Regions from separate parts of the Bradyrhizobium xenonodulans genome, predicted to be linked through region 2. Evidence: predicted binding sites of a transcription regulator. Region 2 holds the regulator's gene; the other holds the start of a gene.
The links. The regulator PhoB, encoded in region 2, activates phosphate uptake and scavenging genes when phosphate is short. The targets are predictions, from matches to a motif close to TGTCATNNANCTGTCAT.
Positions count from the first base shown of each region.

Region 1: a site for PhoB is predicted at 1,462-1,478, ahead of I3J27_RS15795 (acetoacetate decarboxylase). Genes of this name have one in related genera too.

Region 1 is NZ_CP089391.1:3,421,289-3,424,522, reverse strand. It holds gene I3J27_RS15800 (transporter) at 1-423, opposite strand, end outside; gene I3J27_RS15795 (acetoacetate decarboxylase) at 537-1,319, opposite strand; gene I3J27_RS15790 (patatin-like phospholipase family protein) at 1,520-2,695, shown strand.
Region 2 is NZ_CP089391.1:7,938,102-7,941,335, reverse strand. It holds gene pstB (phosphate ABC transporter ATP-binding protein PstB) at 1-344, shown strand, start outside; gene phoU (phosphate signaling complex protein PhoU) at 356-1,072, shown strand; gene phoB (phosphate regulon transcriptional regulator PhoB) at 1,095-1,802, shown strand; gene I3J27_RS37535 (GcrA family cell cycle regulator) at 1,905-2,417, opposite strand; gene I3J27_RS37530 (aspartate aminotransferase family protein) at 2,872-3,234, shown strand, end outside.

The sequences.
Region 1 (3,234 bases), 3.8 Mb from region 2:
CACGCGGCGCGTCGCGTCCGCCGAGCACAGTGCCTGATGACGGCCGCTGATGAGGAGATGCTCGGTCATGGCGAAGCGCAGGAACGCGGTCTCCTCCGTTGCGGTGTCGATCTCGCGCACGAGGTCGGAGAAGACGCCGTAGACGCAGTGGTCGATGACGTGAAGCTGCTGGAAGGTGTCGTTCGACAGCAGCAGTTCGCGGGCGAGCGGCGGCAACTGCGATGACGCGATCCAGGGCCGTGCGCGCGCATCCGTCAGGTTGAAATGCAGCCAGAGCCGGCCGTCATGGCTGAACTCGATCGGCTGGTCGATCGGCAGCGCCTCGGCGCCGCCGTCGCCGTGCAGGCGGAACGCCCAGACCAGGCCGGGAATGGCGGGCTCGGCATTCGCGATCGTGCCGACGAGCTTTGCCGCTTCAGCCATGGCCATCCCACCCGTCAACAAATCCCCAATCTGGAAGGCGCCTGACAGCGCCTTCCAGATCCACCCGGGTACTCAATTACGGCTTTGTTACAGTTTGATGATGGCGGGGCGCCCTACTCCGCCGCCAGCCCGGTCAAAGCCGCCGCCTCGGCTTCCTTGACGTAGTCGTGCACGACGCGGCCGAACGGCAGCGTCAGATCGGCGATGTAGTGATGCGCGCCGATGCAGCGGCGGACCGGGAAATCCGCGACCGGCGCATTGACGTGGGGCACCAGATGCAGCCGGCCGGGTCCCATCCACGAGCCCTTCGGCACGATGTCGACGAGGTTGATCGCGACGAGCTGGCAGACTTCGAGACGGCCGTCGACGCCCGGGATCATCTTCAGATTGATTTGCGTCTTCGACAGCGTGGCGCGGGTGAGATCGCCGTTGCCGGCCATGCTCTCGTGCTTGTAGCCCATGGTGCCCATGGCGACGAGCTGGCCGGCATATTCCAGCGTGCCCGTCAGCGTGTCCTTGACGATCTCGAGCTTGGGATGGGCGTACTTCTTGGGGAAACCCCAGATCTCGCGGCCGGCGGCGATCGGCGGATCGTCGTCCAGATACATCTGCGAGACGAAATTGACCTCCTCGCCGTTGAGGCGCGCGGGGATGACGAGACCGGACTCGGTGTAGCTGCCGAATCCGGAGGAGTCCGGCATCTTGATCCATTCGTAATGCACGATCGGCTGGTCGATCGGCTCCAGCGGCTCGGGCAGGCCGGCGCGGATCAGATCCGGATCGGTCTCGTAGGTGATGACCAGGAATTCGCGGTTGACGAAGCGATACGGCCCGGCGGGATAGCTCGGCCCGGCTGCCGGCATGGACGGAAGTCTCAACACGTCTTCGCTGCGCATCGCGGCTCTCCTGTGATCCTGTTCGGCAGGAATTGCTAGCGGCGGTCATTGACTGCGATGTGAAGGTTTTCCGTCAGCCGCACGACCGCAGCCATTCCCAAGGCGGTCATCCTGCATGCAGGCGATGCATCGGCGCCGGAATTGTCATCACGCCGTCACTGCCGGACGCAATCGTTTTGGCTCACGCAGGGAGGCACGCCATGGACGCCCGCACGTCGCAACCGGCTCATCCAACACATCAGCCGCCGTCACGGGGCTGGCGGCCCGAGCGCTGCGACCGCGTCGCGCTGGTGCTGCAGGGCGGCGGCGCGCTCGGCGCCTACCAGGCCGGCGTCTACCAGGCACTGCACGAGGCCGGCATCGAGCCCGACTGGGTCTGTGGCGTCTCGATCGGTGCGATCAACTCCGCCATCATCGCCGGCAACAAGCCGGAGAAGCGGCTCGAGGCGCTGCGCATCTTCTGGGAGCGCATCACCAACCGCAAGATCTGGCACTACACGCCCGACGGCGACGTCTTCCGCCAGTGGCGCAACCTCTACAGCTCCTGGATGACCTCGGCGATGGGCCAGCCCGGCTTCTTCACGCCCCACCAGGTCAATCCCTGGCTCAGCCCGGTCGGCGCCAAGACCGCGACCAGCTATTACGACACGATGCCGCTGAAGGAGAGCCTGCTCGAGCTCGTCGACTTCGACCTCATCAACGAGAAGAAGGTCCGCTTCGCGGTCGGCGCCGTCAACGTGCTCTCCGGCAATTTCATCTATTTCGACAACGCCCATGACGAGATCGAGCCGGAGCACATCATGGCCTCCGGCGCCCTGCCCCCGGCGCTGCCAATGGTGCGGATCGGCACCGATCATTTCTGGGACGGCGGCATCGTCTCCAACACGCCGCTGCAGCATCTGCTCGACCAGGAAGACGCGCTCAATTCGCTGGTGTTCCAGGTCGACCTGTTCAGCGCGCGCGGCGTGCTGCCGCGCTCGATCCAGGACGTGATGGCCCGCCACAAGGACATCATGTATTCCTCGCGCACGCGCCACAACACCGACGTCTACCGCCGCACCCACAATCTCAAGGTGCTGCTCTACAAGGCGCTGGCAAAGCTTCCCGACGACGAACTGTCGGAGGAGGAGCGCAAGCTGAAGGCGAGCCTGTGCAACATGCCGGAGATCGCGATCCTGCATCTGATCTACCAGCAGAAGGCCTATGAGGGCGACGCCAAGGACCACGAATTCTCGGGCACCTCGATGCGCGAGCACTGGACCAGCGGCTATGAAGACACCAAGCGCACCCTGAAGCGCCGCGACTGGATCAAGATGCCCGACGAAGGCATGGGCCTCGTGGTGCACGATGTGCACCGGGAGACGGAGAGCGCGTAAACGGAGCTTTGCGCGGGGCGGTCAAACGAGAAACGCGAAAACAACCCCATGCACAGTAGCCGGGGCGTGGCGGATCAATGACTTGGCGCGTGTCGACGGAATGCATCCGCAAAGGCGTTTTGACTCGTCGGGCAAAACAGGAGCAGGATACTATCATCGCCTCCTATCCATTTTGATTTTCGACGACGTGATGCCAAGCATCAGCGCCGCGGCCTCGGTGCCGGTTTACGCTCGGGCATCACGCCTGCCTGCGATAACTCATTGGCTGTGCGCTAGTGACCATAGACTGCGCAACAGGAGCCTCGGCGAGGCCGGCGCCCTCTCCTTCCAGCTTCGCTCGACAACGAACCTCGCCGCGGTGAGAACGCACATATGCTTTTACCGGAATTAACCGCCGGTTCCCCCGCATCTCGTTAGACTGTTCATGCGCGACGACGCTCCTAACGCCACGCAGGAACACAGCTCAGCGTGGAGTGAAACCTGATGAAAGTTGTCCAGGCCTTCGACCGAAAAGAGATCACCCAGCTATCCGGTGATGA
Region 2 (3,234 bases):
AGGACAAGCTCAACGCCTCCGGCCTGTCGCTCTCCGGCGGCCAGCAGCAGCGCCTCTGCATCGCCCGCACCGTCGCGGTGCGGCCTGAAGTGATCCTGTTCGACGAGCCCTGCTCGGCACTCGACCCGATCTCGACCGCCAAGGTCGAGGAGCTGATCCAGGAGCTGTCCGAGAACTACACGATCGCGATCGTCACCCACAACATGCAGCAGGCGGCCCGCGTCTCCGACAAGACCGCCTTCATGTATCTCGGCGAGCTGATCGAGTTCGACGACACCAGCAAGATCTTCACGTCGCCGACCGACCGGCGCACGCAGGATTACATCACCGGCCGGTTCGGCTGAGGAGACGGGACATGGGTTCTGAACATACCGCAAAAGCCTTCGACACCGACCTCCAGGAACTCACTCGCCTGGTCGCGGAGATGGGCGGCATCGCCGAGCGCATGATCGTCGATTCCGTCGACGCGCTGATCCGCCGCGACGTCGCGCTCGGCCAGCGTGTCGTCGCCATCGACGCCGAGCTCGACGCGCTCCAGAAGAAGATCGAGGAGCGCGCCGTGCTGACCATCGCGCGCCGCCAGCCGATGGCGGTGGACTTGCGCGAAATCGTCGGCGCCATGCGCGTCGCGACCGATCTCGAGCGCATCGGCGACCTCGCCAAGAACATGGGCAAGCGCGTCGCGGCGCTGGAGACCGATTTCCATCCGCTCAAGCTGTTCCGCGGCCTCGAGCACATGACCGACCTCGTGCAGCAGCAGGTCAAGTCGGTGCTGGACGCCTATGCCGCGCACGATCTGCCGGCGGCGATGGCGGTGTGGAAGGGCGACGAGGAAGTCGACGCCATCTGCACCTCGCTGTTCCGCGAGCTCCTCACCTACATGATGGAGGATCCGCGCAACATCTCGTTCTGCATCCATCTGATGTTCTGCGCCAAGAACATCGAGCGTATCGGCGACCACGCCACCAACATCGCCGAGACCGTGTTCTACATGATCGAGGGCCAGGCGATCACCGACAAGCGGCCGAAGGGCGACATGACGACGTTCGCCACGACGGTCCCGAATACTTGAAGACTTAAGGAGCGACGACACCATGGGCGCACGCATTATGGTGGTTGAGGACGAGGAAGCTCTCACCGAGCTTCTCCGCTACAACCTCGAAGGCGACGGCTATGACGTCGAGACGGTGATGCGCGGCGACGACGCCGACACCCGCCTCAAGGAGCACATTCCCGATCTGATCGTGCTCGACTGGATGCTGCCGGGGCTCTCCGGCATCGAGCTGTGCCGGCGGCTTCGCACCCGTCCCGAGACCAAGCAGCTCCCGATCATCATGCTCACCGCGCGCGGCGAGGAGAGCGAGCGGGTGCGGGGACTTGCGACCGGCGCCGACGACTACATCGTCAAGCCGTTCTCGGTGCCTGAGCTGCTGGCGCGCGTGAAGGGCCTGCTGCGGCGCGCAAGCCCCGAGCGGCTCGCCACCGTTCTGGCCTACGGCGACATCGAGCTCGACCGCGACAAGCGCCGCGTGGCGCGCTCGGGCCGGCCGATCGATCTCGGCCCGACCGAATACCGCCTGCTGGAGTTCTTCCTGGAGCATCCGGGCCGCGTGTTCTCGCGCGAGCAACTGCTCGACAGCGTCTGGGGCCGCGACATCTACATCGACGAGCGCACCGTCGACGTACATATCGGCCGCCTGCGCAAGCTGCTCAATCTCGGCCGCGAGCAGGACCCGATCCGCACCGTCCGCGGCGCCGGTTACGCGCTGGACGACCGGTTTGCCAAGGCGGAGCAGACGTAAGGCCGGCTGCAAGCAGGCAAATAAAAAGCGCGCCGGGTGGCGCGCTTTTCTTTTTCTCGCTCGTCCTGGTTTGTGCCGGAACGATGTCGTCTGGTGCAGTGATCAGCGCGGACCCGGCTTCGGTGCCGCGCGGCGGCGATCGGCGGCCGGCTGATACGCAACCCGCGAGTGCTGGGCGCAATAGGGCAGGCCCGACAGCGCCTTGCCGCCGCAGAAGAAGAAATCCGGGCTCGAGGGATCGCCGACCGGCCAGTGGCAGGTCGCCTCGTTCAATTCCAGCAGCGACAGCCGCTGGCTCATCGGCACCACGTTGTCGTAGGTAACAGGTTCGGCCTCGACCTCGACCTCGAAGGCCTGCGCCAGCGCGGTGTTGCCGCGCGCGATCGGGCGGCTCACCCGCATCATGTGCTGCGCGGGACGCGCCTTGCGCGGCCGGGGCGCAGCAGACGAGGGGCTCTTGGCGCGGCCGGACAGACCGAGCCTGTGCACCTTGCCGATCACGGCGTTGCGGGTGACATTACCGAGCTCTGCCGCGATCTGGCTGGCCGACAATCCGGCCTCCCAGAGCTTCTTCAGTTGCTCGACGCGATCATCCGACCAGGTCAAAACCGTCATTGCACCCTTTCCTTCGCCGCGCGCCAGCCACCCTGGGGCTGCACTGCGAATGCCTAAGCCTCGAAAAACCCGTGCCGCCAGAATCCCTTAAGGCTCGCCGGGCACCGAGAGCCGCCCGAACGTTTACGCCGGTACATGAGGACTTAGAGATCAGAACTTCCGCACGAGATGTCGTATCTGACAAGCCAAACGCTACAATATGGCGTGACTCACGCGCAAGAGTCCGCCGACTCGCTTCCACATGTTCCGTGGCCAAAATCCCGCAAAATCGTCACCGCAAGACTACGGATTCAGCGTTTCGCGAGGCTTTCCGGCCGGCATTGACACCCGTCTTGCCAAGCATAAGATGCTCCCGCGTGCCGCCCTTAAAAGGCGGCACGTTTCGTTTTCCGGGCCGGTTGATGGTGCGTTGCGCAATGCACGCTCACGCCGTCCGCAACATCAAGTGACCGTCATGTCTAACAGCGCAGCACCGCATTTGCTCCCCGTTTTCGCCAGGTCCGACCTCGGTTTCGAGCGCGGCGAAGGCTGCTGGCTGATCGCGACCAATGGCGATCGCTATCTCGATTTCACCTCCGGCGTCGCAGTGAACGCGCTCGGCCATGCCCATCCCGCGCTGGTCAAGGCGTTGCAGGAGCAGGCCACCAAGCTCTGGCACATGTCGAACCTGTTCCAGAGCCCGGACGGCGAGAAGCTTGCTGCGCGTCTGTGCAACGAGAGCTTTGCGGACTTCGTGTTCTTCTGCAATTCCGGGGCGGAGGCGCTGGAGGGTGTGATCAAGCTGGTCCGCCATCATCACTTCTCCAAGGGGCATCCG